Regions from separate parts of the Bradyrhizobium arachidis genome, predicted to be linked through region 4. Evidence: predicted binding sites of a transcription regulator. Region 4 holds the regulator's gene; each other region holds the start of a gene.
The links. The regulator PhoB, encoded in region 4, activates phosphate uptake and scavenging genes when phosphate is short. The targets are predictions, from matches to a motif close to TGTCATNNANCTGTCAT.
Positions count from the first base shown of each region.

Region 1: WN72_RS20730 (acetoacetate decarboxylase) is a predicted target of PhoB. The motif match lies at 6,406-6,422, and genes of this name have one in related genera.
Region 2: phnF (phosphonate metabolism transcriptional regulator PhnF) is a predicted target of PhoB. The motif match lies at 2,835-2,851, and genes of this name have one in related genera.
Region 3: WN72_RS32140 (UDP-2,3-diacylglucosamine diphosphatase) is a predicted target of PhoB. The motif match lies at 1,753-1,769, and genes of this name have one in related genera.

Region 1 covers NZ_CP030050.1:4,499,503-4,507,126, forward strand. Annotated here, with positions in the region: gene WN72_RS20700 (hydroxymethylglutaryl-CoA lyase) at 1-861, shown strand, start outside; gene WN72_RS20705 (CaiB/BaiF CoA transferase family protein) at 858-2,072, shown strand; gene WN72_RS20710 (Bug family tripartite tricarboxylate transporter substrate binding protein) at 2,121-3,116, shown strand; gene WN72_RS20715 (DUF3303 domain-containing protein) at 3,765-4,040, opposite strand; gene WN72_RS20720 (YybH family protein) at 4,274-4,705, opposite strand; gene WN72_RS20725 (patatin-like phospholipase family protein) at 5,189-6,364, opposite strand; gene WN72_RS20730 (acetoacetate decarboxylase) at 6,595-7,374, shown strand; gene WN72_RS20735 (transporter) at 7,488-7,624, shown strand, end outside.
Region 2 covers NZ_CP030050.1:872,644-880,267, reverse strand. Annotated here, with positions in the region: gene WN72_RS04140 (alpha-D-ribose 1-methylphosphonate 5-phosphate C-P-lyase PhnJ) at 1-584, opposite strand, end outside; gene WN72_RS04135 (carbon-phosphorus lyase complex subunit) at 581-1,684, opposite strand; gene phnH (phosphonate C-P lyase system protein PhnH) at 1,688-2,296, opposite strand; gene phnG (phosphonate C-P lyase system protein PhnG) at 2,301-2,765, opposite strand; gene phnF (phosphonate metabolism transcriptional regulator PhnF) at 2,886-3,614, shown strand; gene phnE (phosphonate ABC transporter, permease protein PhnE) at 3,744-4,559, opposite strand; gene phnE (phosphonate ABC transporter, permease protein PhnE) at 4,586-5,470, opposite strand; gene phnD (phosphonate ABC transporter substrate-binding protein) at 5,550-6,485, opposite strand; gene phnC (phosphonate ABC transporter ATP-binding protein) at 6,551-7,360, opposite strand; gene WN72_RS04095 (transferase hexapeptide repeat family protein) at 7,534-7,624, shown strand, end outside.
Region 3 covers NZ_CP030050.1:6,827,990-6,835,613, forward strand. Annotated here, with positions in the region: gene WN72_RS32135 (glycosyltransferase family 4 protein) at 1-903, opposite strand, end outside; gene WN72_RS32140 (UDP-2,3-diacylglucosamine diphosphatase) at 917-1,729, opposite strand; gene thiD (bifunctional hydroxymethylpyrimidine kinase/phosphomethylpyrimidine kinase) at 1,946-2,746, opposite strand; gene WN72_RS32150 (hybrid sensor histidine kinase/response regulator) at 3,072-5,051, shown strand; gene WN72_RS32155 (Lrp/AsnC ligand binding domain-containing protein) at 5,299-5,544, shown strand; gene WN72_RS32160 (c-type cytochrome) at 5,665-6,591, opposite strand; gene WN72_RS32165 (CHRD domain-containing protein) at 6,746-7,162, shown strand; gene WN72_RS32170 (VF_A0006 family four-cysteine protein) at 7,326-7,624, shown strand, end outside.
Region 4 covers NZ_CP030050.1:708,142-715,765, reverse strand. Annotated here, with positions in the region: gene WN72_RS03345 (OpgC domain-containing protein) at 1-1, opposite strand, end outside; gene apaG (Co2+/Mg2+ efflux protein ApaG) at 185-577, shown strand; gene WN72_RS03335 (Hsp33 family molecular chaperone) at 707-1,714, opposite strand; gene argF (ornithine carbamoyltransferase) at 1,990-2,913, opposite strand; gene WN72_RS03325 (aspartate aminotransferase family protein) at 2,913-4,115, opposite strand; gene WN72_RS03320 (GcrA family cell cycle regulator) at 4,570-5,082, shown strand; gene phoB (phosphate regulon transcriptional regulator PhoB) at 5,187-5,894, opposite strand; gene phoU (phosphate signaling complex protein PhoU) at 5,917-6,633, opposite strand; gene pstB (phosphate ABC transporter ATP-binding protein PstB) at 6,645-7,463, opposite strand; gene pstA (phosphate ABC transporter permease PstA) at 7,460-7,624, opposite strand, start outside.

The sequences.
Region 1 (7,624 bases), 3.8 Mb from region 4:
ATCGACGCGCTTTCGGCGACCGGTCTTTCGCGCATTCAGGTTGCCTCCTTCGTCAATCCCAAGCACGTGCCGGGCTGGACCGACGCCGAGGCGGTGGTGGCGGGATTCAACCCACGTGCAGACGTCGCATACTCGGCGCTCTGGTTCAACGACAGCGGTCTGCAGCGCGCCTTGGCGTTCAAGGAAAAGCTCACGCTTGCAGGCTTCATCTCGCTGAGCGCCTCCGAGCCGTTCGCACGTCGCAATCTCAATCGTGATCGCGCCGGGCAGATCGAGGCGATGCGAAACTATGTGCGCGCACACCGGCAGGCGGGCGTACCGATTGCCAAGATCATCATCATGGCCGCGTTCGGCTGCAATTTTGGCGGGGACGTGCCGGCTGCCAAGGTGGTCGAGACGGTGTCCGACGGTCTCGCCATCGCGCGCGAGGCCGGCATCGAGGTGCGCGAGGTGTCGCTTGCGGATTCGATGGGCTGGGCCACCCCACGACGGGTCGCCGCGGCCGTCGGCGCCGTACGCGACCGCTGGGATAACTTATGGATCGCCGTGCATCTGCACGATACCCGCGGCCAGGGCATCGCCTGCGCCTATGAGGGGCTGCGGCTTGGCGTCACTGCGTTCGATGCCGCGGTGGCGGGGCTCGGCGGCTGTCCGTTCGCCGGCCAGCCGGGGGCGCCCGGCAACATCGCCACCGAAGAGCTGGCGCTGCTGTGCGAGGAAATGGGCATCGCGACCGGTCTCGACATCGAGGCGCTGATCGAGGCGGGACGTCTTGCCGAGCGGATCGTCGGGCACCGGCTGCCAAGCGCCGCGCTACGATCGGGCACGCTCGCAGCGTTGCGGCGGAGGGCGGGCGCATGACCTCCGCAAAGCCGCTCGCCGGACTGAAGGTGCTGGATTTCGGCCACACCATCATGGGGCCGTGCGCGGGCGTCCTGTTTGCCGATCTCGGCGCCGACGTCGTGAAGATCGAGCCCGTCGATGGCGACCCGACCCGCCGGTTGCCGGGCTTCGCCGCCGGCTTCTTCGCAACCTACAACCGCAACAAGCGCTCGATCGCGATCGATCTGAAGCGCGAGGAGGGGCAGGCGATCGTGCATCGGCTGGTCAGGGATGCCGATATTGTGCTGGAGAATTTCGGACCCGGGACGATCGAGCGGCTGAAGTGCAGCTGGGACGATCTGCGCAAGGTCAACCCGCGGCTCGTGTACCTGTCGATGAAGGGCTTCCTGAAAGGCCCTTACGAAAATCGCGGCGCGCTCGACGAAGTCGTGCAGATGCAATCCGGCCTTGCCTATATGACGGGCCCGCCCGGCCGGCCGCTGCGCGCGGGCGCGCCCGTGATCGACATCCTCGGCGGCGTCTTCGGCGTCGTGGCGGCCTTGTCGGCGCTGCGCGAACGCGACCTCACCGGCATGGGCCAGAAGGTCTCAAGCTCGCTGTTCGAGAGCGCGACCTTCATGCTCGGCGCGCTCGTCGTCGGCAGCGCCGTGATCGGCGGCCCGATGCCGCCAATGCCGGCCCGCAAGAATGCCTGGGGCGTGTACGACGTCTTCACGGCCTCGGATGGCGGCCAGGTCTTCATCGGATGCACCTCCGACGGGCACTGGCAACGCTTCTGCGACGCGTTCGGCTTCGGCGATTGGCGCGACGATCCGAGGCTCCTCGGCAACGCCAATCGATGCGAAGCGCGCGAATGGATGCTGCCCGAGCTGGAGCGGCGGATTACGCGACTGCCCCTCGAGGAGATTCTCGCCAAATGCGAAACGGCCCGCGTGGCGTATTCGCGGGTGGGACGGCCGGATGAGCTGTCGGTCGATCCGCATCTCTTGGCCAATGGCGGACTGCTGGCAACGGCGATCGCCGGATTTGGCGGCGGGCCGCTGGTTGGAATTCCGGCGCTGCCCGTCGAGTTCGGCGACGCGCGCGACCGGCCGAGCCTCGAACGCCAGCCGCCTCGCGTCGGCGAACACGCTGACGAGATCCTCGGCGCGGCCGGATATTCGGCGCCCGAGATCGCCGATCTCCGCGCCGCCGGCATATTCGGCGTGTCCGCGAACATGCCTGCATAAAAAGAAGAGTGGCTGAGCCACCATCTGCAAACAGGGAGGGAAGGGATCATGATGTCCCGTATGCTGCTTCAACGGAAGGCGCGTATTCCGGCAAGCGCGATCGCGCTGCTTGGGCTGGTTGCGATGGTTGAGCCCGCAAGGGCACAAGCCTATCCCGCGCGGACGATCACGATGCTGGTCGGCTATTCCGCGGGCGGACAGGCTGATGCGCTTGCGCGGATCATCGGCAAGCAGCTCGGCGACACCTTCAAGATCTCCGTCGTCATCGAGAACAAGACCGGTGCCAACGGCATGATCGCCGCGCAGGCGGCGGCGCGGGCGGAGCCGGATGGATACACGGTGCTGATGGTGACGGATGCGATGCTCACCATCGATCCGCACCTCGCCACCAGCAACCATTTTGATCTTTCGAGAGCGATGGAGCCGGTCGTCAGCGTCGCCTGGTCACCGCTGTTGCTGGCCGCGGCGAAGGATGTGCCGGCCAATTCCGTCGCCGAGCTCGTCGCTTTCGGCAAGCAGAAGCCGCAAGCGCTGAGCTTTGGCAGCGCCGGCGCGTCGACGCCGCATCGCCTCGCCGGTGAGATGCTGCAGAAGTCCGGCGGCTTCACCATGACCCACATTCCCTATAAGGGAACGGCGGCCTCCGTGAGCGACCTCCTGGCCGGGCAGATACCGCTGATCTTCGGCGCACCGACGGCCGTGGAGCCGCTGGCAACCGCTGGCCAGATCAAGCTGCTTGGTGTCACGTCGGAGCAGCGCTATCCGTCGTTGCCGGACGTGCCGGCCATCAGCGAGACCTATCCCGGCTTCAAGATCATCAGCTATATCGGGCTGATGCTGCCGAAGCAGGCGCCCGCGCCGGTGATCGCGGCTCTGAACAAGGAGATCAACGCGATCCTGGTGACCGAGACGATGCGTACCTGGCTCGACAAGCAGGGCATGGTCGCCATGGGCGGCACCCAGGATGACTTCAAGCGCCAGATCGACATCGACTACAAGGCGCGGGGCGAGCTTGTCCGCGCGCTTGGCATCACAGGCGAGTAGGGCACGCCGCGAACGCTGTTCGAGAAGATCTGGCAATCCCATACGGCGAGGACCTATGGGGACGCGGGACCTGCTGACGCTGGACCGCGTCTTTCTCCACGACATGACCGCGCTGCCGGCGTTCGAAGCGCCGCGCGAGCGCAATTTCGCCGTGGCCGCGTGAAGCGGGCGACATTTGTCATCGCGGGAATGAGGTACCTCGAAGGAGGTAGGCAGAATTCCCTCTTGAAGTGCTTGACCGGACGATCCTTGCATTGCGGATGGGTGAAATCGATCCGATACGCGATCGCCATACGCGTCACAAGCACCCGAAGCACGTTGACGAGGATGACGGGATACGCGTCTTTCGTGGCCTGCTCATCGGCGGGGCGGTGAGCCTGCTGCTCTGGTTATGCATCGCAGTTACATTCACAATGATCGTCAAGGGTCATCTATTTCACCGAGGGGAGCGAACGAGCATCCCTAAGTGAGTGGCGACGGGCAACGACGAACGCCCGGGACTTGCAGCCGGTTGCGAAGGAACGCGCTATCCATCAGCACACAATAAGCCCGGTCATGATGTCCTGAGACGTCGTCACTGGCGAGCACGTCACTACCGCCGGTTTCGGCGGCGGCAGCGACGTGTGCATCGATGATCAACGCTTGTGGTCACCGTTTGGGGAGCGACGCCATCACCTCGCCCGCGTCTCCGTCCTCGAGGCAAGGCGTAACGGTCAATGGGAGCAGGTCAGACCATTGCGTGAGCCAACGATACATGGCTTTTGGATCACTCGATTCAGAGATCGCAAATCCCTGTCCATTCATGCCATGCCAACGCCCCAGCATCTTGACGCCCTCGGGTGGCGCGCCTCCGGTCTCCAGAAAGCGGGCGACGGCTGCATTGAAGGTGCCTTGGGGTACGCTCCAGGTGGTTATGAATTTCATGCGATTCTCCCATCACTAGAATTATCGGATGAATGTCGCGGCTGTGCCGCATACGCACGATAGCGCCGGCGTCTCGAATGACAACGGCGAAAGAATAGGTGCGCCGGTTTTGATCCAACGCGCCATCCCCGGGCACGGCCGCGATCCTTCCGGCGCACGGCAATCGCAGTCGAACATTCGCAGTAGGTTGTCATGCCTTGCGGCGCAGAGCGGACCTGCAAAGCGTAAGACGGCTATTTGCCATCGTTCCAGATGTCGGTGGCGAGCTTCCAGTCGTCTCCGACTTTCTCCCACACAACGACATATTTGCCGGTGATTTCCTGCGGTGCCGATCCCTTTGTCTTCAGGACGAACGTGCCGATCTCGCGTGCCGCGGAAGGCCCAAGCGGTTTGACATCCACCGTTGTGAGCTTCGGATCGGTCGCTTGTTCTGCCATGCCTTTCCACATGGCCTCGATGGCTGTTCGGCCCTGCACCATCGCGGAGCCGGGCGGGAATGCGATCGCGTCGGCGGTGTAGAGGGACGCAATCCCGGCAAAATCGCCCTTGTTGAACAGTTCGATCCATTTCGCATTGTTCGCGTCAATCTCGGCCTTCTGGGCCAAAGCCGGCGCGCTCAACGAGATCACGATTGTCATCACTGACGCTATGTTGCGCATGATCATCTCCAGACCCCATGTACGATGCGGCTGCGGGCAGCCGTCTGTCTCGAAGTGGATGCGTTGAATGACGCATCCCAGACCGGGGCAGGCGCAACGGCAATTCCGGGGAATTACCGTCAGCACCATTGACGAAGCTGCGCAGCGGAGATTGCAGGCGGTCGCGACCGGCGCAGTGCGTGAGGGTTGCAGTGAGTTTGAGGCCCAAGGCTTCGCTGGCGTGCCGCTAGGACCTAGCGCAGCTTACCGATCTTTGGTGCATGAGCCCGGTGTTTGCGCGTCGCGCGATGATACGCCGCGACGTGTCCGTTGAAGCCTGGGCAGAGGCGTCCCGCGCAGTCCTGCGATGATGCCAATATGCCGGTGTTTTGCCCGACGTGTCAAATCCGCTTGCGGAACGGGCAAGTCATTGATCCGCCATGCCTGGCTACTGTGCATGGGGTTGTTTTTGAAGTTTTTGTTTGGGGCGCCTCGTGCGAGGTGCGCTCTTCACGCGCTCTCCGTCTCCCGGTGCACGTCGTGCACCACGAGGCCCATGCCTTCCTCGGGCATCTTGATCCAGTCGCGGCGCTTCAGGGTGCGCTTGGTGTCCTCGTAGCCAGAGGTCCAGTGCTCGCGCATCGAGGTGCCCGAGAACTCGTGGTCCTTGGCGTCGCCCTCATAGGCCTTCTGCTGGTAGATCAGATGCAGGATCGCGATCTCTGGCATGTTGCGCAGGCTCGCCTTGAGCTGGCGGTCCTCGTCGGACAGCTGCTCGTCCGGGATCTTCGCCAGGGCCTTGTAGAGCAGGACCTTGAGATTGTGGGTGCGGCGGTAGACGTCGGTGTTGTGGCGCGTGCGCGAGGAATACATGATGTCCTTGTGGCGGGCCATCACGTCCTGGATCGAGCGCGGCAGCACGCCGCGGGCGCTGAACAGGTCGACTTGGAACACCAGCGAGTTGAGCGCGTCCTCCTGGTCGAGCAGATGCTGCAGCGGCGTATTGGAGACGATGCCGCCGTCCCAGAAATGATCGGTGCCGATCCGCACCATCGGCAGCGCCGGGGGCAGGGCGCCGGAGGCCATGATGTGCTCCGGCTCAATCTCGTCATGGGCGTTGTCGAAATAGATGAAGTTGCCGGAGAGCACGTTGACCGCGCCGACCGCGAAGCGGACCTTCTTCTCGTTGATGAGGTCGAAGTCGACGAGCTCGAGCAGGCTCTCCTTCAGCGGCATCGTGTCGTAATAGCTGGTCGCGGTCCTGGCGCCGACCGGGCTGAACCAGGGATTGACCTGGTGCGGGGTGAAGAAGCCGGGCTGACCCATCGCCGACGTCATCCAGGCGCTGTAGAGATTGCGCCATTGGCGGAAGACGTCGCCATCGGGGGTGTAGTGCCAGATCTTGCGGTTGGTGATGCGCTCCCAGAAGATGCGCAGCGCCTCCAGCCGCTTCTCCGGCTTGTTGCCGGCGATGATGGCGGAATTGATTGCACCGATCGAAACGCCGCAGACCCAGTCGGGCTCGATGCCGGCCTCGTGCAGCGCCTGGTAGACGCCGGCCTGGTAGGCACCGAGTGCGCCGCCGCCTTGCAGCACCAGCGCGACGCGGTCGCAGCGCTCGGGCCGCCAGCCGCGCGAAGGGGGCTGGTGGGTCGAATGTGTCGGTTGCGACGTACGGGCGTCCATGGGCGATGCCTCCTGCCTATTCCAAACGATTGCGTCCGGTGGTGACGACCTGATGACAATTGCGGCGCCGATGCATCGTCCGCATGCATGCTGGCCGCAGCGGGAATGGCGGCAGGTCGCGCGGCTGACGGAAATCCTTCACATCGCAGTCAATGACGGCGGCTAGCAATTTGCATAATATCCGCGAACCGGCGCGCGGACGTCACAGAGGCATCACACAGGAGATCAAGATGCGCAGGGAAGACGTGCTGAGACTTCCGTCGATGCCGGCCGCGGGACCGAGCTATCCGGCCGGCCCGTACCGCTTCGTCAATCGCGAATTTCTGGTCATCACCTACGAGACCGATCCGGACCTGATCCGCGCCGGTCTGCCTGAGCCGCTGGAGCCGATCGACCAGCCGATCGTGCATTACGAATGGATCAAGATGCCGGACTCCTCCGGGTTCGGCAGCTACACCGAGTCCGGCCTCGTCATCCCCGCGCGCCTCAACGGCGAGGAGGTCAACTTCGTCTCGCAGATGTATCTGGACGATGATCCGCCGATCGCCGCCGGCCGCGAGATCTGGGGCTTTCCCAAGAAGTACGCCCATCCCAAGCTCGAGATCGTCAAGGACACGCTGACCGGCACGCTGGAATATGCCGGCCAGCTCGTCGCCATGGGCACGATGGGCTACAAGCACGAGAGCATGGCCGGCAACGGCGATCTTACCCGCGCCACGCTGTCGAAGACGCAAGTTAATCTGAAGATGATCCCCGGCGTCGACGGCCGGCTCGAAGTCTGCCAGCTCGTTGCGATTAACCTGATCGACATCGTGCCGAAGGGCTCCTGGATGGGACCCGGCCGGCTGCATCTGGTGCCGCATGTCAATGCGCCGGTCGCCGACTTCCCGGTTCGCCGCTGCCTCGGCGCGCACCATTACATCGCCGACCTGACGCTGCCGTTCGGCCGCGTCGTGCACGACTACGTCAAGGAAGCCGAAGCCGCCGCGACCGGGCTGGCCGCCGAGTAGGGCGGCTCGCTATCATCAAACTGTAACAAAGCCGTAATTGAGTACCCGTGGGTCCGGAAGATGCCGTCAGCCATCTTCCGGAGCGGGGCATCTGTTGACGGTTGGGGTTGGCCATGGCTGAGCCGGCAAAGCTTGTCAGCGCGATAGAGAACACCGAGCCGGCCATTCCGGGCCTGGTCTGGGCGTTTCGCCTGCACGCCGACGGCAGCGCCGAGGCGCTGCCGATCGACCAGCCGATCGAGTCCAGCCA
Region 2 (7,624 bases), 160 kb from region 4:
ATCTTGGGATTGTCGAATTTCGGCGTCGGCGACGGGTCCATCACATAGCGTGCGTTGACCTTCACCGGATAGGCGTAGGCGGTCGCGATGTGACCGAAGCGGGCGATGTCCTCATAGAGCTTCACATGCATCAGGCCGTATTCGGCAAGCGCATGCATGCGCCGCGTCTCGGTCTCGCGCGGCTCGAGGAAGCGTAAGGGCTCCGGGATCGGCACCTGGTAGACCAGCACCTGGTTCGCGTGCAGCGTCGTCTCCGGGATGCGGTGACGGGTCTGGATCACCGTCGCCTCGTCGGTCGCCGTCGTCGTGGCGACGCCCGCGGTCTTGGCGAAGAACTTTCGGATCGAGATCGCGTTGGTGGTGTCGTCGGAGCCCTGGTCGATCACCTTGAGCACGTCGGCGGGACCGAGGATCGCGGCCGTCACCTGCACGCCGCCGGTGCCCCAGCCATAGGGCATCGGCATCTCGCGGCTGGCGAACGGCACCTGATAGCCGGGGATCGCGATCGCCTTGAGGATCGCGCGGCGGATCATCCGCTTGGTCTGCTCGTCGAGATAGGCGAAGTTGTAGGCGGGCGCGTTCATTCCGCGGCCTCCTTCATGGCATCGGGCGCGTTGGCATCAGCGAATTCCTTGCGCAGCTTGCGGAGCAGGCCGAGCTCGGACTGGAAGTCGACGTAATGCGGCAGCTTCAGATGCTCGACGAAGCCGGTCGCCTGGACGTTGTCCGAATGCGACATCACGAATTCTTCATCTTGCGCGGGGGCCACCGCCTCTTCGCCGAGCTCGCGGGCACGCAGCGCGCGGTCGACCAGCGCCATCGACATGGTCTTGCGCTCGCTCTGGCCGAAGGCAAGGCCATAGCCGCGGGTAAAGCACGGCGCTTCCGTCGCCGAGCCCTTGAACTGGTTGACCATCTGACACTCGGTGAGCTCGATCGAGCCGAGCGGCACCGCGAAGCCGACATCCTCCGCGAAGAATTCGACCTCGACCTCGCCGAAGCGGATCTCGCCGGCGAAGGGATGGTTGCGGCCATAGCCGCGCTGCGTCGAATAGCCCATCGCCAGCAGGAAGCCCTCATCGCCGCGCGCGAGGTTTTGCAGGCGCAGATCGCGATCAGCCGGAAAGTTGAGCGGCTCGCGGGTGAGATCGCCCACGCTGGCGCCCTCCTCGGCCTGCGGCGAGGATTCGATCAGCCCGTCGCGGCCGAGAATGTCGGTCACGCGCGGCGTCGCCGCGCTCGAGGCTTCGGCCGTCGCGGGCGCCTCCGGCACGAAGCCTTCGGCGAGCGTGGGATCGAGCAGGCGGTGCGTATAATCGAAGGTCGGACCTAAGATCTGGCCGCCGGGGATGTCCTTGAAGGTCGAGGACACCCGCCGCTGCACGCGCATGGCGCCGGTATCGACCGGCTCGCTCGTACCGAAGCGCGGCAAGGTGGCGCGGAAGGCGCGGACCAGGAAGATCGCCTCGATCAGATCGCCGCGCGCCTGCTTGATCGCGAGCGCCGCGAGCTCGCGGTCATAGAGCGAGCCCTCGCTCATGACACGGTCGACGGCGAGGCCGAGCTGCTCCGAGATCTGGTCGAGGGTGACCTCCGGAACGCTTTGATCGCCGCGCCTGGCATTGGCGAGCAGGCGATGGGCGTTCTCGATGGCGCGTTCGCCGCCTTTGACTGCGACATACATGCTTCAGCTTCCCTTGTTCGCGACACGCGTCGTGCGCGGGATCGCAACCACGGCATCATCGGCGACCAGCACCACGTCGATGCCGCGCGGAAACAGCGTCTCGTTGAACTTCAGACGCTCGAACAAATCGGCCGGCTTGATCGAGGCCTGGAGCGTCGCGACGCCGTCGATGCCGGGGCCGCGCAGCTCGAAGCCGCGGCCGGCATCGAGACTCTCGACCTGGATGATCACCGTGGTCGAACGATCCGGATATTCATTGGTGCCGAGCGCGAAGCGCTCCAGCGCCGGCAGCAGGACACCGTCGCTGATCAGCGCGAAGCTCGCGATCGAGGAATCCTGGATCACCGGCGCGCCGGTGTGGAACTTCAGCCATTTCGTCACGTCGGAACTTTCCGAGATCCGCGCATCGAGCCAGAGCGGCGTGTCGTGATCGAACAGCGTGAGCGCGATCGCGGCGGTGCCGCGCATCATCATGTCGGGCGCGCCCGCCATCGGCACGATACGCTGGACCGAGCCCGGCCGCGCCATCGCATCCATCACCGAGCGAAAGGTCGATTGCGCCGACAACACCTTGTCGGCGAACCCCGGCGGCAATTCCGCAATCGTGGTCATGACCTCACCCCTCACCGCGCACCATGGTGTAGAAATCAACCTTCGTCGCGGCGGTCTCCGCCGCCACCTGCTTGCGCTCGACCATAAGCTGCTCGCGCAACGGCGCGATTACGTCGCGCTCGACGGCGGCGCCGAAATCCCGCGACTGCACCAGCGCATCGCACAGCGCGATCAGCCGCGCCTTCTCGCCGTCGCGTCCGAGCGTATAGCCGAAGCCGACCTCGCCGCTCGTAAGCCGCACCGCAGCACGCGACACCGTGGCTTCGCCGAGATTGAACGGCGCGCCGTCGCCGCCGACCCGACCGCGCAGCATCACGAGGCCGTTCTCCGGCGCGCGCAGATCCTGATGATCGGGCAGTGCGATAGCGCGGAGGCGGGCGGCGATCTCGCCCGCCTCCGCATGCGCCAGCACGGCCATCGCGGCCTTGCGCTGGGCTTGCTGGTTGTTGTGCTGGGTCACCTGATCCACCGAGCTTTTCGACACAACTTGCCGAATCCAAGTTGTCTATGATAATAGACAACTTGATACGGAAGCGCCATGACTGTTTCGTGACAAACGTGTGATTTCTGGAGTAGGCTTTCCAGCGACATGAGTATGCAGGACACCGCCTCCTCGGGCGTCGCGCTGTGGCGCCTCGTTGCCGATGGCATCGAACGCGGCATTGCCGACGGCCGCTTTGCGGCCGGCGACAAACTGCCGGGCGAGATCGAGATCGCCGAAACCTATCGCGTGAACCGCCACACCGTGCGGCGGGCGCTGGCGGCGCTTGCCGAGCGTGGCCTGGTGCGAGCCGAGCGCGGCAGCGGAACCTATGTCGAGGCGCAGAAGCTCGCTTATCCCTTGCGCTCGCGCACGCGCTTCTCCGAGATCGTCGGCGCTGACGGCCGCGAGCCGCATGGCCGCCTGATCGAGGCGACCGATGACGTCGCGACGCGGGAGCTGGCGCGCGAGCTGGGATTGAAGACCGGCGCGCCATTGGTGCGGATCGAGGCGATCCGGCTCGCCGACCGCACGCCGATCTGCGTCTCCACCACCTGGCTGTCAGCGGAGTTGTTTCCCGGCGCCGGCGAGGTGTTCGCCGAAACGCGCTCGATGACGAAGCTGCTCGAGCATTTTGGCGTGCGCGACTATCGCCGCGGCGCGACGCGGATCACCGCCGGCATCGTCGATGCCACCGATGCGGCGCGGCTGGATCTGCCGCTGGGCCGGCCGATCCTGGTGGTCGACGCCACCGACCACGATCTCGCCGGTAAGCCGCTGGTGACCAAGCACTCACGCTTTGCGGCGGAGCGGGTGGAGTTCTTGGTGGAGTCGTAGGGGGTCTCTCTTCACGAAACCGGACCCGTAGGGTGGGCAAAGGCGCGATCGCGCCGTGCCCACCATCTTTCCGAGATTCGCGAAAAGTGGTGGGCACGCTTCGCTTTGCCCACCCTACGGCACCTGTGCTCAGGCGACCGCCCTTCGCCCAATGATCGCAAACCGAAGCTTGCCCGAGATGAAATCGATCGCGGCGACGGCGACCAGGATCATCAGGATCAGGAACGATACCTTTTGCCATTCCAGGACGCGGATCTGCTCGGCGAGCTGGAGGCCGATGCCGCCGGCGCCGACGATGCCGATGATGGTGGCCGAGCGGGTGTTGGATTCGATGAAATAGAGCACCTGGCCGGCGATCACGGGCAGGACCGGCGGCAACAGACCAAAACGGATCTCGTGCAGCGCGCTGCCGCCGGAGGCGCGGATGCCCTCGACCTGCTTCTGGTCGGCGCCCTCGATCGCTTCCGAGAACAGTTTTCCGAACGCACCGAAATCCGACACGGCGATGGCGAGCACGCCGGCGAACGGACCGAGCCCGACGACGTTGATCCACACCAGCGCCCAGATCAGCGTATCGACACCGCGGATCGAATCCAGGAACCGGCGCACGGGAAAGCGCAGGATCTGCGAGGGTATGACGTTGCGCGCGGCGAGCAGGCTGACCGGCAGCGCGAACACTGCCGCAAGCGTGGTGCCGAGCAGCGCGATCGAGAGCGTCTCCCCGAGCGCCTTCAAATAGATCGGCAGCGAGGAGCCCGGATCCGGCGGGATCATCATCAGGCTGATCCAGCCGAGCTGGCTGAGGCCAGCAAAGAACCGCGACGGCGAGAAATCGAGATCGACGAGGCCGTAAATCAGGATCGCGAACGCCGCGACGATCATCGCCGGCATCGCGAGCCGCGCCGAGGCCGGCCGGTCGAACACGTCGGGGTAGCGCGCACGCATCTCGCGCGTATCGACCTCCTGCGGCGTCACGTCCGCGCCTCCCTGCCGAACAGACGGCCACGCAGCCAGCCGGTGGAGATGTCGATGATGAAGACGGTGATGATGATGAACAGCAGGATCGCGCTGACGTCGGAGTAGTAGAACTTGCGGATTGCGACGACGAGTTCCTGGCCGATGCCGCCGGCGCCGACGAAACCCATCACCGAGGCCTCGCGGACATTGATCTCGAAGCGCAGCAGCGCATAGCTGGCGTAGCCCGCGGTGACCTGCGGCAGGATCGCAAACCGCATGCAGGCGAGCCAGCTCGCGCCGGTCGAGCGGATGCCTTCGACCGGCTTCATGTCGGCGTTCTCGACGATCTCGGAAAACAGCTTGCCGAGCGCGCCGGTGGAGTGGATCGCGATCGCGAGCACGCCGGCCATTGGTCCGAGCCCGAAGGCGATCACGAAGACCAGCGCGAACACGATGCCGGGCACAGTGCGCGCGAATTCGAGCAGGCGGCGGACCGCGAAGCGCAGCCAGGACGACGGCGAGGTGTTTTCAGCTGCGAAGAAGTTCAGGCCAAAGGCGAAGGTCGCGCCGATCAGCGTGCCGACATAGGAGATCAGCAGGGTCTCGCCCAACATCTTCAACCATTTGCGCCAGCCCCAGAGCCACTCGCCGAAATCGGTCCAGACCCGCTGGCCGTTGTCGAGCGTGAGGATGCGGTCGAAATAGCTGATGAAGTTGCCGAAATAGGTGAACAGCGTGCGCAGGTTCACCTCGGCGCCGATGGCGGCGAGAACCAGCGCGGCCGCGAAGATCACGACTCCCAACAGAAGGCGGAGCCGCTTGCGTGCGACCGCCTGACGGTAGGCCGCGTTGAGCGCGGCGAGCTGCTGCTCGGGGAGGATCGAAACCGCGACGGTCATCGGATCAGGAACAGTGGTCGGTCAAAAAAGAGAAAGAGCCGGGTCCGTCGACCCGGCTCGAGTAGCTCGTCCTGAGAGCTCAGGACGCCTTCTTCTTACGCAGCGCATCGACGAACTTGATCAGTTCGATCGTGCCATCCCAGTCCTTGGTGGTGGCGGGATGGAAACCCTTCTTCTGGCCGTCGGAGAGACGGTCGAACGCCGCCTTGTCCTTGGTCGGCGCCTCGAAGAACGCCTTGGCGATCGCGGCCTTGGCGTCTTCCGGCAGGTCGGAGTTGTAGGCATAGGGGCCGTTGATGATCGGCGCCGACTTGTGGATGATGCGGAAGTCGTCCTTCTTCATCGCCGAGCCGTCGGCGTTCTTCAGCATGCCCTTGGTCAGCATCTGCGCCAGCGTGGAATCGTCGTCGCTGGTCCACTGGTTGGCGGCAACATCGACCGTGCCCTGCGACAGCGCCAGCATGGCGTTCTCGTGGCTACCGGTGAAGACGACCTTGCTGAAATAGCTGTCGGCATCCGCGATGCCCATCTTGTCAAGCTCGAAGCGCGGCACGTTATTGCCGGAGGTCGAGTTCGGGTCGACGAGGCCGAGGTTCTTGCCCTTGAGGTCGTCGACCTTCTTGTAGGGGCTGCTCGCCTTGACGAAGAACACCGAGTAGTAGCCGGTCGAGCCGTCGGCGTTGATGTCGTTGGCGAAGGCGTCGGTCTTGACGCCGGTCAGGCGGGCGCGGGCGAACGAGGCCGAGCCGTAGCTGGCGATGTGGATGTTGCCGGCGCGCTGGCCTTCGATCACGGCGGCGTAGTCGTTGGCGATGCGCAGCGTGACCTTCACGCCGAGCTGCTTCGACAGATATTCCACGAACGGGGTCCAGCGCTCAGTGACGCCGGAGGCGTTCTCGGCCGGAACAACGGCGAAGGTCAGCTCGGGATATTTGGCTTTCCAGTCTTCGGCGGAGGCCGACGAGGCGAAAGCGAGCGCGGCAGCGCCGGCAAGGATGAGTCTGCGAGTGATCATGATACCCTCTTGATCGGTTGGGATCGGTTGACGCAAAAACTGGGCAATAACGGAAGCGGCGCGGCTCAGGCCGCCGCAGCCGTTCCAAGTGCGGGAACGCCCTCGGGCGCCGGTGCAGATGCTCCGCCCATGACGTCGGCGGCTTCGAGATCGTAGAGCTCACGCGCAACGAGGTCGGTCAGCGCCGACGGGGCGCCGTCGAACACCACGCGGCCCGCCGCCATGCCGATCAGGCGATCGCAATAGGTGCGCGCCAGATCGAGCGAATGCAGGTTGCAGAGCACGGTGATGCCGAAGTGCTTGTTGATGCGCAAAAGCGCATCCATCACGATCTTGGTGTTGCGCGGGTCGAGCGAGGCGATCGGCTCGTCGGCGAGGATGATGTCGGGCTGCTGCACCAGGGCGCGGGCGATCGCCACGCGCTGCTGCTGGCCGCCGGAGAGCTGGTCGGCGCGCTGCGCGGCGAGCGAAGCGATGTCGAACTGCTCGAGCGCGGACATCGCCAGCGCCTTGTCCTGCTCGGGCCAGATCTGCGAGAGCGAGCGCCAGGCCGGGATGGTGGCGAGGCGCCCCATCAGGACGTTGGTCAGCACGTCGAGCCGGCCGACCAGGTTGAACTGCTGGAAGATCATGGCCGAACGCGCCCGCCACTGCCGCAGCTCCTTGCCGCGCAACGCGGTGACGTCCAGACCGTCGAACACGATGCGGCCCTGCGTCGGCGTCACGAGACGGTTGATGGTCCGCAGCAGGGTCGACTTGCCGGCGCCGGAGCGCCCGATCACACCGACGAAGCCGCCGGGGGAAATTTGAAACGAAGCGTCGTCCACCGCGGCTTTTGCGCCGAAGCGGCACGTCAGACCTTCAACCACCAGCATGCAGGGCTCCAGAGTAGCTGGAAGCCACCGCTAACGCCGGCGCTTGACACTTGTGTGACACACGCGTTGCGGTGCGGCGATCCTACACACCTCGTCCCCTGTCATCACCGCGTCATGACATCGTCATCAAGCCACTCGAAGAGGAGTGCCCGCCCTCGCATTACGGATGTAACATGGCCGGTAAGAAGCTTTCGGTTCAACCGACCATCGATGCTTCCGCAAAACTGCATGAGACCAGGCTCGGCGCCTATACCGAGGTCGGCG
Region 3 (7,624 bases), 3.7 Mb from region 4:
CCCGAGCGCCGCGAAACACGCGCTGCGTAGGTCGTGATCGAGCGCGCCGACCGGCGCATCACCGATCACGTCGCGCGGGCCCTTCACCGGAAAGGCCGCAACCGGCAGGCCGCTTGCGAGCGCCTCCAGCAGCACCAGGCCGAACGTGTCGGTCTTGCTGGGAAAGACGAAAACATCGGCGGCGGCATAGATCTCCGCCAGTGCCTCGCCGTGCTTCTCTCCTAGGAAGATCGCATCGGGATAGGCGTCTTCCAGCGAGGCGCGCGCCGGGCCGTCGCCGACGACCACCTTGGTGCCAGGCAGGTCGAGCTCAAGGAAGGCTTCGAGGTTCTTCTCCACCGCGACGCGGCCGACCGAGAGGAACACCGGCGCCGGCAGGCACAGGTCGATGGCGCGGGGATGGAACAAGTGAGTGTCGACGCCGCGCGGCCACAACACGACATTGTCGAAACCGCGCTCGGTCAATTCGCAGGCGAGTGCCGGCGTCGCCGCCATCACGGCGCGGCTCGGCGCGTGAAAGCGGCGCAGCGCCCGCCAGATCAGTGAGCCCGGCACCGGCACGCGGGCGCGGACATATTCGGGGAAACGGGTGTGGAAGCTGGTCGTGAACGGCAGCTTGCGCTGGCGGCAATAGCGGCGGACCATCAGGCCGATCGGCCCTTCGGTCGCGATATGGATGCTGTCGGGGCGCGCTTCCTCGATCAGCTTCGCGATCCGCGCCGGACGCGGCATCGCCAGCCGCACGTCGCGATAGCTCGGCATCGCGAAGGTGCGGAACGATTGCGGCGTCAGGAACGTGAACTCGACACCGAGCCCCTTGGCGGCCTCAGCGAGCTTGGTCAGCGTCCGAACCACACCGTTGACTTGCGGGTGCCAGGCGTCGGTCGCGACCAGGATGCGCATCAAGCCGCCTCTGTTACGCAGCTCTGGCTGCCACCTGCGGAACTTGTGCCGGCTTCCGCAGCTGGTCGGCCCAGGTGATGATCTCGAAATTGCCGTCGTCGTGCTCGACCAGCGCGGTGCAGCTCTCGACCCAGTCACCGCAGTTCATGTAGCGGATGCCGTTCTCGTCGCGGATCACGGCGTAATGGATGTGGCCGCAGATCACGCCGTCGGCGTCATGGCGCCGTGCCTCGGCGGAGAGCGCCTGCTCGAACGCGCCGATATAGTTGACCGCGTTCTTGACCTTCTGCTTGGCCCATTGCGATAGCGACCAATAGGGCACGCCGAACATGCGGCGGAAGAAGTTGACGAAGCGATTCATCTGGATCGCGAAGTCGTAGGCCTTGTCGCCGAGATGCGCGAGCCAGCGCGCGTTCTGCACCACGAGGTCGAAGATGTCGCCGTGGATGACGAGGTAACGCTTGCCATCCACGCCGGTGTGGACGGTGTTCTCGACGACGTCGATGCCGCCGAAATGCGTGCCGTAATAGTTGCGCAGGAACTCGTCGTGATTGCCGGGCACGTAGATGATCTTGGCGCCCTTGCGCGCCTTGCGCAGCAGCTTCTGGACGAGGTCGTTATGCGATTGCGGCCAGTGCCAGCTCGATTTCAGCGCCCAGCCGTCGACGATGTCGCCCACGAGATAGATCGTATCGGCATCGTGGTAGCGCAGGAAGTCGAGCAGAAGGTCGGCTTGAGAACCGCGGGCTCCGAGATGAACGTCGGAGATGAACAACGTGCGAAAGCGCCGCTCCGGGCTCTCGTCACTCACATCGTAACTTCCCATGCGACCGCCCGTAACAATTTCCCGTGACAGGGGGATGACGATTGAACCTTTGAGGCACCCTCAGTTACGAATCAAACCTTGCCTCGCCCTCCCCGCGAATATCAGTCGCATGCGACAATCAGGCGACATGAAGCGGCGATGACCGCCCGCAAAGCTACGGAACCCCAAGGCGTTATTGGTTAACGCCGGGAGCCGCCGTGCCGCGCGAGGCCGGCGTCAATAGAACTTGTGGAAATGATGGATCGGCCCGTGGCCGTGGCCGACGCTGAAGCGGTCGGCGGCGGCGATCGCCGCGCTGATCCAGGCCTTGGCGCTCTGCACGGAGCGCTCGAGATCTTCGCCCCTGGCGAGCCCGGCCGCGACCGCCGACGACAGCGAGCAGCCGGTGCCATGGGTGTTGCGTGTGGCGACGCGCGGGGCGGCAAGTGATATCGTTTTTTCCGAATTTACGAGATAGTCGATGCTCTCGGCCCCCTCGCCGTGGCCGCCCTTGATCAGCACCGCGCCGCAGCCGAGCGCCAGCAGGCGGCGGCCCTGACGCTCGATCTCCGCCTCGCTGGCCGCAACGGGCTCGTCGAGCAGCGCGGCGGCCTCCGGCAGATTGGGCGTGATCACGGAGGCGAGCGGCATCAGTCGCGTGCGCAGCGCGTCCACGGCTTCGGACGCCAGCAGGCGATCGCCGGAGGTCGCGACCATCACGGGATCGAGCACGATATGGCGGGGCTTCCAGCGCGTCAGCGCGGCCGCGATCGCATCGATGCTGGCGGCCTGGGCCACCATGCCGATCTTCACCGCGCCGACCTCGAGATCGGAGAACACCGCGTCGATCTGCGCGGTGACGAAATCGGCCGGCACCGCGTGGATGCCGGTGACGCCGCGCGTGTTCTGCGCCGTCAGCGCCGTGATCGCGGAGGCGCCGTAGACGCCGAACGCGGCAAAGGTCTTCAGGTCCGCCTGGATGCCGGCGCCGCCGCTCGAATCCGAGCCGGCGATGGTGAGTGCGACCGGCGTCGTCATCGCGGCATGCATTTGCTTGATAGGAACTGCGCCATGGCCTGTCCTAGCGCGGCCGTGGAACGCCAGCAAGCGTTGCGGGCCGCGGCCAGCCGTGATTCGCTGTGCTGACGGCCCCGCGAATCAGGTGGAGCCGATCCGGCGCGGCACCGGCGGCCCGCAATCGTGCGGGCTTGCAAAATGCAACCGCGCCGTCCCCTTGGTACGGTCTCGCGTTCGGCGTGTGTGTCCATGCGTGAGACGTTGGGCGGCGGGACCCGTCCAACGGCAGCAGCGATGCGGGCCGCCCCGGCCCGAGAAGCCTCGAATGCCAGCTTGGGGTGGAACCATGTGGGCCTTTCTCGAACGCATCCTCGACTCCTCGATGTTCTCGCCGCACGGCATCTGCCTGCTGTGGGAACCCGAACTGATCTGGCTCCATGTCGTCTCCGACGCGATCATCGCCGCCGCCTATTTCTCGATTCCCTTCGCCCTCGCCATTTTCGTCACCAAACGGCGCGACCTCAAATTCGGTTGGGTCTATTGGGCGTTCGCGATCTTCATCATGGCCTGCGGCCTGACCCATGTGCTGGCGATCTACACGCTCTGGGTCCCGATCTACGGCATTGAGGGCCTCGTCAAGGCGGTCACGGCCGCGGCCTCCATCTTCACTGCCGGCGCGCTCTGGCCGCTGCTGCCGAAGATCCTGACGGTCCCCTCTCCGTTCGAACTGCGGCAGGTCCAGGCCGCGCTCGAGGAGGAGGAGATCAAGCGCCGGGACGCGACGCTCCTGCTCAAGCAGGTCGGCGAAGCCCAGCGCGCGATGCGCGAGAGCGTGGTGCGCCTCACCGCGATCGTCGAGACCGCGGTCGACGGCGTCATCCTGTTCGACGCGCAGGACCGCATCCTGCTGTTCAATCCGGCCTGCGAGCGCCTGTTCGGCTATCAGGCCGGCGAGGTGATGAACCGGAACGTCGGCATGTTGATTTCAGGCGCGGACGCCGCGCCCGACAGCCGCGCGAGGCATTTCGCGACCGGCGGCGAGGCCGTCGGCCTGCGCAGGAACGGATCGACCTTTCCGATGGACCTCTCGGTCGGCCAGGCCCGGCAGGACGGCGAGTTGATCTTCGTCGGCATCGTCCACGACCTCACCGCGCGCAAGCTGACCGAGCAGCAACTCCAGCAGGCGCAGAAGATGGAGACGGTCGGCCAGCTCTCCGGCGGCATCGCGCACGACTTCAACAACCTGCTCACCGTCATGATCGGCAACGCCGAGCATTTGAGCGAGCAGCTCAAGGCAAGGCCTGACCTGCGACGGTTTGCCGACGACATTTGCCTGTCGGGCGAACGGGGCGCCGAGCTGACGCAGCGACTGCTCGCGTTCAGCCGCCGCCAGCTGCTCCAGCCGCAGACGATCGATTGCCGCAACCTGCTCGAGTCCATGTTCAAGCTGCTCAAACGCACCTTGCGCGAGGACATCGAGATCAGGACCGCTTCCGGCCCCGGCACGATCCTGGCTTTTGCCGACCGCGCCCAGCTCGAATCCGCCGTGCTGAACCTTGCGCTCAACGCGCAGGATGCCATGCCGTCAGGAGGACACCTGACGCTGAGCACGGAGCTGGCTGCGATCGACGAGGACTATCGCGCCCTTCACCCCGAAGTCGCATCCGGCAGCTACGCCATGATCGCGGTCACCGACGACGGTGAAGGCATGACGCCTGGTGTCATCGAACGCGCCTTCGAGCCGTTCTTCACCACCAAGGAGGTCGGCAAGGGGTCTGGCCTCGGCCTCAGCATGGTCTATGGCTTCGCCAAGCAATCCGACGGCCATGTCGCGATCTACAGCGAGCAACGCCTGGGCACGACGGTCCGGATCTATTTGCCGCGCGCCGACGCGGGACCATCTGCGGGCGACCTTGCCGACGGCGAGGAGGCGGCGCCGCGAGGCTACGAAACCATCCTGATCGCGGAGGACGATCCGTTCGTCCGTTCCTCCGCCATTCGCAGGGTGGAGGCACTCGGCTACAGCGTCGTTGCCGCGGTCAACGGCAAGGAGGCGTTGCAGCGGCTGCGCGCCGAACCCGGTATCGACATGCTGTTCACCGACATCGTGATGCCCGGCGGCATGAGCGGCTGGGAGCTTGCCGAGCAGGCGCGGCGGATTCGCCCGGGCCTGCCGGTCCTGTTCACCTCCGGCTACGCGCTGGAGACCCTGGTCGAGCAGGGCCGCGCGCATGCCCAGGCGATCCTGCTGACCAAGCCCTACCGCAAGGCCGAGCTCGCACAGCGGCTGAGGGAAGCGTTTGCCGCGGCCGCCGTGATCTCGTAGGCCCCTCGATCGGAGGCTACCGAACTTGGTCGGGCCTGCCTGGTTCGAGACGCCCCGCTTTCGCGGGCTCCTCACCATGAGGGTCTGATATCTCGTCGTGAAACGGGACCCCATCCTGAGGGGCCGCCGCAGCCGGGCATCACGAACGATGGCCGCGGGCGGCAAATCCCCGCGGCCAGCAAGTTCGCTTGCCAATCCCGACCGGTTTTGGCCTATTAGCGGCAGATATGCCTTCGGAGTGACTGCAATGGTTCCTTTCTTCGTCCAGATCAAATGCAAGCTCGGCCAGTCCTACACGGTGGCCAACGCGCTTGCCGAAGCCGAGATCGCCTCCGAGATCTACTCCACCGCAGGCCATTACGATTTGCTGGTGAAGTTCTACGTCGACAAGGACACCGACATCGGCCACTTCATCAATGAGAAGGTGCAGGTGCTGCCGGGCATCCAGGACACCCTCACCATCATCACCTTCAAGGCCTTCGGCACGAGCTAGAGCTGATCCGGACCCGCAGGGCCGCGTTAGCGCAAAGTGCGAAGCGGTTTTCCCTCGCGACAAACGCGGAACGCGCTTGCGCGGAGATCATGCTCAAACAAGAGCCTAAAGGGGCTTTCGCTAGCTTGCCGCCTTGCGCTTGGGCGGCGTCGGTCCGTCCACCGGCGGCAACGATTTGATGTACTCCGCCATCGCCGCGATATCCTCGTCCGGCAATTGCGAGGTGTTCTTGATCACGCGTGTCATCGCGCCGCCGACGCTGTCGCCGTCGGGCAATTCGCCGGTCTTGAGGAAATAGGCGATGTCCTTGGCGCTCCATTCGCCAAGGCGCTTCTGCGTGATGTTGGGCACCCAGCCCTCGCCTTCCGGATTGGGGCCGCCGGCAAAGCGCTCGCCGGAGATGATGCCGCCGAGCGCGTTGCGCGGGCTGTGGCACTCGGCGCAATGGCCGAAGCTGTTGACGAGATAGGCGCCGCGATTCCACTGCGGTGACTTGCTGCTATCGGCGACGAACGGCTTGCCGTCCATAAACAGGAATTTCCAGATGCCGATGTTGCGGCGGATGTCGAAGGGAAAGCCCACGTCATGGTCGCGCACCTTGCCTGCAACTGGCGGCAGCGTTTTCAGATAGGCGAAGAGATCGAGCACGTCCTCGCGCTTGGCATGCTGATAGGAGGTATAGGGAAACGCAGGAAAGTAATGCTGCCCGCTGGGTGAGACCCCGTGCATCACCGCGTTGACGAAATCGGCCTCTCGCCATTTGCCGATGCCGTCGGTCGGATCGGGCGAGATGTTCGGCGCGTAGAACGTTCCGAACGGCGACTTGATCGCGACACCGCCGCCGAGCTTGAGACGATCGTCCTGGCCGGGAACGGCATGGCAGGACGCGCAGCCGCCGGCGTTGAACACCACCTCGCCATTGGCAAGGTTCGGCACATGGGCTGGCGCGGCGCTCACGGCGGCCACCACCGGCGCGCTGAGCCACCAATAGACGCCGCCGGCTACGATTGCTGCGAGCAGCGCCGCGATCATTGTTCGTTGCAACATCAGGTCCATCCACGCGGTTGCGGCAAGCCTATGACCTCTCTCCGCGCGGCTCCAGCCACGAAGAATTTAGTCCGTCCCCGGCGGCAACGGGAATAAACTGAAACGGCGGCTGTTGAAAGTTTGGCAGTCCAACGAGGTCACCAGGGAGAATGTCATGAACAAGACCGTGATCGCCGTGTTCGCACTCGGCACTTTGGCTTTTGCAGGCTCGGCCAGCGCCGAAAAGCTGAAAGCAACACTCGACGGCAAGGCCGAGGTGCCGGCAACGACCAGCAGCGGCACGGGGACGGCCGATCTGGACTATGACGCCGCCAGCAAGAAGCTGTCCTGGAAGGTCACCTATTCCGGCCTGTCCGGCCCCGCCACCGCCGCGCATTTCCACGGCCCGGCCGAAACCGGCAAGAACGCCGGCGTCATGGTCCCGATCCCGAATGCAGCCTCGAGCCCGGTCGAGGGCTCGGCGACGCTGACCGACGCCCAGGCCGCCGATCTCCTCGCCGGCAAGCTCTACGTCAACATCCACACCGCAGCCAATCCGGGCGGCGAGATCCGCGGACAGGTGACGAAGTAAGAGACTGCTTCATCGGCAAAGGCCGGGTGCGCGGCAAGCGCGTCCGGCCTTTTCAATTTGAGCGAAGATGTCGCAGTCCGCCAATTTGCGGCCTCGCGCCTTGCCAGCCCTCCGATTTCGGCCATAAAGTTCGGCGCGATTACCCAATCCGAAGAGTGACACCGTGCGCCTCGTTTCCAGCGTTCTCGGTCGGCCCAACGTCGCAGGCATCCGCAGACGGAACAGCACGCCGTCATACGTCCTGGCCGGCGCTGTCGCGGCCGCTGCGATTGTTGCGTTCTCCGGACCGGTCGCAGCGCAAAGCGACCAGGAAAGGCAGGCGCAATGCGAGCTGTCCGCGCTCCGCGACACGCGATCGCCCCTTGCGGTCCAGTATATCCGTTCGGCCTGCAACTGGCTTGTCGTCAACGGCGACTCGCTGCTGAACGCATCCAGCAAGGGCTATTATGTCTGCCTCGTGCG
Region 4 (7,624 bases):
TCGGGGCCTAGACACCCTTGCGCAAGTCGCGACGCATGAAGGAGTTTACAGCTCCGGCCATTATCTCGCAAAGCGGCCGGATCACATTTGGGGGTCTACTTCCTCGCGAATTCTGGCGGGACGATGTCGTGAAAACCGCCTCGGGCGTTTGGTTCCGGAGCCGGATTTCGTTATGATGGCGGTCATGTACCGCGCCGTGACCCGCCAGATCGAAGTGACCGTCGAGCCGAACTTTGTTCCGGAGCAATCGTCGGCCGACCGCTCGCGCTTTTTCTGGTCCTACACCATCGTCATCACCAATTCCGGCGAGGAAACCGTGCAGCTCAAGACGCGGCACTGGATCATCACCGACGCCTCCGGCCGCCAGCAGGAGGTGAAGGGCGAGGGCGTGGTCGGCGAGCAGCCGATCCTCGCCCCCGGTGAGCGCTTCGAGTACACCTCGGGCGTGCCGCTCTCGACCGCCTCCGGTTTCATGACCGGCCGCTACCAGATGGTCAGCGAAAGCGGCGAGCGTTTCGAGATCGAGGTGCCGACGTTCTCGCTGGACAGCCCGGACAGCAAGCGGGTGTTGAACTAGGGCGGTGCCGTAGGGTGGGCAAAGCGAAGCGTGCCCACCAATCAACATCGCGAGTGCGGAGGCATGGTGGGCACGGCGCTTTGCGCCTTTGCCCACCCTACGGCACCGAGCACTTGACCGGCAGTACGCTTACGCGTCCTCGACGCCCGCCTCATCCGGCGTGAACTGATACACCGAGCTGCAGAACTCGCAGGTCACGACGACCTTGTCGTCCTTGACCATCGCGGCGCGATCGTCGGACGAAAAACTCTTCAGCATGGACGCAACCGCATCGCGCGAGCAGGAGCATTGCGCCTTGAGAGACAACGGCTTGAACACGCGCACGCCGCGCTCATGGAAGAGGCGATAGAGCAGCCGCTCGCCGGACAGCTCGGGATCGATCAGCTCGACATCCTCGACGGTCTCGATCAGCGAGCGCGCCTCGACCCAGGCGTCGTCCTCGGCAATGCTGTGCACTTCGGCGCCTTCGGGCGCATCGCCGGGATGCAAGTCGGCCTGCCGCGCGCGCTCTGGCGCTTTCGGCAGAAACTGCATCAGCATGCCGCCGGCGCGCCAGCGATGCTTGCCGCCGTCGCTACTGCGCCACTCCTCGCCGACCGCAAGGCGCACCTTGGTCGGGATCTGCTCGGAGCGCAGGAAGTATTCGTGGGCGGCATCTTCCAAACTTCCGCCGTCGAGCGCGACCAAGCCCTGGTAGCGGCTCATGTCGGGACCCTGGTCGATGGTCATGGCGAGATGGCCGCGGCCGAGCAGCGCGCCGGAATCCCTGGCATCACCAAGGCGCGCGGCATCGAAGCGCGCATAGGCGCGCAGGCGATCCGGCGCCTGGTAGTCGACCACCAGGAACGACACCGGACCGTCGGTCTGGGCCTGGAGGATGAAGCGGCCCTCGAATTTCAGCGCCGAGCCGAGCAGCGTCGTCAGCACGATGGCCTCGCCGAGCAGCTTGCCGACCGGCGCCGGATAATCGTGCTTGGTCAGGATCTCGTCGAGCGCGGGACCAAGCCGCACCAGGCGACCGCGCACGTCGAGCGCGTCGACCTCGTAGGGCAGCACAGCGTCATCGATCGGAACCGCTGATGGCGCGCGAACCGGGCCTTCAGGCCCGGTTTTCATGTCAGGGGATTGGAAAACCATGGCGCTTTATCTGGGGTCGGAGGGCGAAAATGGAAGGGCTGCGAGGCGGCGTGTTCCTGATGCGGTTATGATCGCACACGATCCTGCAGATTCGATGTCGTCCCGGGGCGCGCAAAGCGCGAACCCGGGACCCATAACCACAGGCCTGGGTTTGACGAAGACTGTCAGCCTCTAGCCTCTGCCAGCCTGCCACAAGAGAGTGACCGCGGTATGGGTCCCTGCGTTCGCAGGGACGACGATAGTGTATGAGGCGGCCGCGGCGAATTCCAACGCGCCTACTTCACCGCGTCGAAGCACCAGGCCAGAATGCCCTTCTGCGCATGCAGGCGGTTTTCCGCCTCGTCGAACACGACCGATTGCGGGCCGTCGATCACCTCATCCGTGACCTCCTCGCCGCGATGAGCCGGCAGGCAGTGCATGAACAGCGCGTCGGGCTTGGCCAGCGACATCAGCTTGGCATTGACCTGGTAAGGCTTGAGTACGTTGTGACGGTGCTCGCCTTCCTTGTCGCCCATCGACACCCAGGTGTCGGTGACAACGCAATCGGCGCCCTTTACGGCGGCCTCCGGATCGGTGCCGAGCACGATCGGCGCGTTCGTCGCCTTGATCCAGTCGCGCATCACCTTCTTCGGCGCGAGCTCCGGCGGCGTTGCGACATTGAGCTTGAACTTGAAGCGCTCGGCGGCGTGCGCCCAAGAAGCGAGAACGTTGTTGTCGTCACCGGTCCAGGCCACCGTCCGGCCCTCGATCGGGCCGCGATGCTCCTCATAGGTCATGAGATCGGCCATCACCTGGCAGGGATGCGAGCGCCGGGTCAGGCCGTTGATCACGGGCACGGTCGCATGTTGCGCAAGCTCCAGCAGCGCCTCGTGGTTGAGGATGCGGATCATGATGGCATCGACATAGCGCGACAGCACGCGCGCGGTGTCGGCGATGGTCTCGCCGCGGCCGAGCTGCATCTCGGCGCCGGTGAGCATGATCGGCTCGCCGCCGAGCTGGCGCATGGCGACGTCGAACGACACGCGGGTGCGGGTCGAGGGACGCTCGAAGATCATCGCCAGCGTCTTGCCTTCGAGCGGCTTCACCGGCTGGTGCGCCTTCTGCTTCGCCTTCATCGCGGAGGATGCGGCGAGCATGCGCTTGAGCTCCGTCAGCGGCAGCTCGTTGATGTCGAGGAAATGCTTGGGTGAACTGCTCATCAGCTTGCCGCCCGCTTGTTGCCGGCAAGGGCCGTGCAGGCGCGCTCGAGCCGCGCGACGCTATCCTCGATCTCGGTTTCGGTGACGATGAGAGGCGGCAGGAAACGCACGACATTGTCGCCGGCGCCGACCGTGAGCAATTTTTCGTTGCGCAGCGCCGCGACCAGATCGCCGGAGGGCACCACGGCCTTGATGCCGATCAGGAGCCCCTCGCCGCGCACTTCGCTGACGACGTCGGGATGACGGTCGATCACGGAGGCGAGCTTCTGCTTGAGCAGCAGCGACATCTTCTGCACGTGATCGAAGAAGCCGGGCTTGAGCATGACGTCGAGAACGGCGTTCGCAGCCGAGATCGCGAGCGGATTGCCGCCGAAGGTCGAACCGTGCGAGCCGGGCCCCATGCCGGAGGCCGCCTCTGCGGTCGCCAGCACCGCGCCGATCGGGAAGCCGCCGCCGAGCGCTTTCGCCAGCGACATCACGTCAGGCGTCACGCCGGTGCGCCGATGCGCGAACAGATCGCCGGTGCGGCCCATGCCGGTCTGCACCTCGTCAAACGCGAGCAGCAGGCCCTTCTCGTTGCAGAGCTGGCGCAACGCCTTGAGGAAGGCGGGCGGCGACGAACGCACGCCGCCCTCACCCTGGATCGGCTCGATCAGGATGCCGGCGGTCTGCGGGCCGATCGCCTTCTTCACGGCCTCGATGTCGCCATGCGGCACCTGGTCGAAGCCGTCCATCGGCGGACCGAAACCTTCGAGATATTTTGCAGATCCCGTTGCAGCCAGTGTTGCCAGCGTGCGGCCGTGGAAGGCGCCTTCGAAGGTGATGATGCGGTAGCGCTCCGGATGCCCCTTGGAGAAGTGATGATGGCGGACCAGCTTGATCACGCCCTCCAGCGCTTCGGCGCCCGAATTGCAGAAGAACACGAAGTCCGCAAAGCTCTCGCTGCACAGGCGCGCGGCGAGCTTCTCGCCGTCGGGGCTCTGGAACAGGTTCGACATGTGCCACAGCTTCGTCGCCTGCTCCTGCAACGCCTTGACCAGCGCGGGATGGGCATGGCCGAGCGCGTTCACCGCGACGCCCGAAGTGAAGTCGAGATAGCGCTCGCCATTGGTCGCGATCAGCCAGCAGCCTTCGCCGCGCTCGAAACCGAGGTCGGCCCTGGCGAAAACGGGGAGCAAATGCGGCGCGGCGCTGTTGGTCATGACGATCACTTGGATGTTGCGGACGGCTTGAGTGCATTGCGCAACGCACCATTAACCGGCCCGGAAAACGAAACGTGCCGCCTTTTAAGGGCGGCACGTGCGACTATCTTATGCCTGGTGAGACGGGTGTCAATGCCGCCCGAAAGCCCCGGGAAACGCTGAATCCGTAGTCTTGCGGTGCCGATTTTGCGGGATTTTCACCACGGAACATGTGGAAGCGAGTCGGCGGACTCTTGCGCGCGAGTCACGCCATATTGTAGCGTTTGGACTGTCAGATACGACATCTCGTGCAGCAGTTCTGATCCCAAGAGTCCTCATGTACCGGCGTAAACGTTCGGGCGCATCCTGCGTGCCCGGCGAGCCTTAAGGGATTCTGGCGGCACGGGTTTTTCAAGGCTTAGGCATTCGCTGTGAGGCCCCAGGATGGCTGGCCGGCAGCGAGGGAAAGGGTGCAATGACGGTTTTGACCTGGTCCGATGATCGCGTCGAGCAGCTGAAGAAGCTCTGGGAGGCCGGACTTTCGGCCAGCCAGATCGCGGCCGAGCTCGGCAATGTGACCCGCAATGCCGTGATCGGCAAAGTGCACAGGCTCGGCCTGTCCGGCCGCGCCAAGAGCCCCTCATCGGCAGCGCCCCGGCCGCGCAAGGCCCGCCCCGCGCAGCACATGATGCGCGTGAGCCGTCCGATCTCGCGCGGCAACACCGCACTGGCGCAGGCCTTCGAGGTCGAGGTGGAGGCCGAGCCGGTCACCTACGATAACGTGGTGCCGATGAGCCAGCGGCTGTCGCTGCTGGAGCTGAACGAGGCGACCTGCCACTGGCCGGTCGGCGATCCCTCGAGTCCGGATTTCTTCTTCTGCGGCGGCAAGGCGCTTTCCGGCCTGCCCTATTGCGCGCAGCACTCGCGCGTCGCCTACCAGCCGGCGGCGGATCGTCGCCGTGCGCCGGCAAAGCCCGGCACGCGCTGAACGCTGCTTCAAACGACATCGTCCCGGCACGCGGCCGGGACGACCCGTGACATAAAAAAGCGCGCCACTTGGCGCGCTTTTATTTTGCTCGCTTGCAATCGTTCTTACGTCTGCTCCGCCTTCGCAAAGCGGTCGTCGAGCGCGTAGCCGGCGCCGCGGACAGTGCGGATCGGGTCCTGCTCACGACCGAGATTGAGCAGCTTGCGCAGGCGGCCGATATGCACGTCGACGGTGCGTTCGTCGATGTAGATGTCACGGCCCCAGACGCTGTCGAGCAGCTGCTCGCGCGAGAACACGCGGCCCGGATGCTCGAGGAAGAACTCCAGCAGGCGATATTCGGTCGGGCCGAGATCGATCGGCCGGCCCGAGCGCGCGACGCGGCGCTTGTCGCGGTCGAGCTCGATGTCGCCATAGGCGAGCACGGTGGCGAGCCGCTCCGGGCTTGCGCGCCTGAGCAGGCCCTTCACGCGCGCCAGCAGCTCCGGCACCGAGAACGGCTTGACGATGTAATCGTCGGCGCCAGTCGCAAGCCCCCGCACCCGCTCGCTCTCCTCGCCGCGCGCGGTGAGCATGATGATCGGCAGCTGCTTGGTCTCCGGGCGGGTGCGCAGCCGCCGGCACAGCTCGATGCCGGAGAGGCCCGGCAGCATCCAGTCGAGCACGATCAGGTCGGGGATGTGTTCTTTGAGACGGGTGTCGGCGTCGTCGCCGCGCATCACCGTCTCGACGTCATAGCCGTCGCCTTCGAGGTTGTAGCGAAGCAGCTCGGTGAGAGCTTCCTCGTCTTCAACCACCATAATGCGTGCGCCCATGGTGTCGTCGCTCCTTGACTCTTCAGCTATTCGGGACCGTTGTGGCAAAGGTCGTCATGTCACCCTTCGGCCGCTTGTCGGTGATCGCCTGGCCCTCGATCATGTAGAACACGGTCTCGGCGATGTTGGTGGCATGGTCACCGATGCGCTCGATGTTCTTGGCGCAGAACATCAGGTGGATGCAGAACGAGATGTTGCGCGGATCCTCCATCATGTAGGTGAGGAGCTCGCGGAACAGCGAGGTGCAGATGGCGTCGACTTCCTCGTCGCCCTTCCACACCGCCATCGCCGCCGGCAGGTCGTGCGCGGCGTAGGCGTCCAGCACCGACTTGACCTGCTGCTGCACGAGGTCGGTCATGTGCTCGAGGCCGCGGAACAGCTTGAGCGGATGGAAGTCCGTCTCCAGCGCCGCGACGCGCTTGCCCATGTTCTTGGCGAGGTCGCCGATGCGCTCGAGATCGGTCGCGACGCGCATCGCGCCGACGATTTCGCGCAGGTCCACCGCCATCGGCTGGCGACGGGCGATGGTGAGAACGGCGCGCTCCTCGATCTTCTTCTGGAGCGCGTCGATCTCGGCGTCGGTCGCGACCACGCGCTGGCCGAGCGCGACGTCGCGGCGGATCAGCGCGTCGACGGAATCGACTATCATGCGCTCAGCGAGGCCGCCCATCTCGGCGACCAGGCGCGTGAGCTCCTGGAGGTCGGTGTCGAAGGCCTTTGCGGTATGTTCAGAACCCATATCCCGTCTCCTCAGCCGAACCGGCCGGTGATGTAATCCTGCGTCCGCCGATCGCTCGGCGACGTGAAGATCTTGCTGGTGTCGTCGAACTCGATCAGCTCGCCAAGATACATGAAGGCGGTCTTGTCAGAGACGCGGGCCGCCTGCTGCATATTGTGGGTGACGATCGCGATGGTGTAGTTCTCGGACAGCTCCTGGATCAACTCCTCGACCTTGGCGGTCGAGATCGGGTCCAGTGCCGAGCAGGGCTCGTCGAACAGGATCACCTCGGGCCGCACCGCGACGGTGCGGGCGATGCAGAGGCGCTGCTGCTGGCCGCCCGAGAGCGACAGGCCGGACGCGTTGAGCTTGTCCTTGACCTCGTTCCAGAGGGCGCCACCGCGCAGCGCCTTCTCGACGCGGTCGTCCATCTCGGACTTCGATATCTTCTCGTAGAGGCGGATGCCGAACGCGATGTTCTCGTAGATCGTCATCGGGAACGGCGTCGGCTTCTGGAACACCATGCCAACGCGGGCGCGCAGCAGGTTGAGGTCCAGCTTGGGGTCGAGGATGTTGGTCTGGTCGAGCATCAACTGACCGGTGACGCGCTGGCCCGGATAGAGGTCGTACATCCGGTTGAAGATGCGCAGCAGGGTCGACTTGCCGCAGCCCGACGGGCCGATGAACGCCGTGACGCGGTTGGTGCCGAGCGTCAGGTTGATGTTCTTCAGCGCGTGATGCTCGCCGTAATAGAAGTTGAGGTTGCGCACCGTCACCTTGGCCGGGGCATCGGGTAGCGGCTGCGAGCCGTGCTGAACGGGCGTACTGACGGTAACTGACATATCGCTCATTTTGCGGTCCTCTCGGCGCTCAGGATGCGCGCGCCAATGTTCAGGGCAAGCACGGTCAACGTGATCAGCAGGGCGCCGCTCCAGGCGAGCTGCTTCCAGTAGGCGTAGGGGCTCTGCACGAAGTTGTTGATGGTCACCGGCAGGTTGGCCATCGTCTTGTT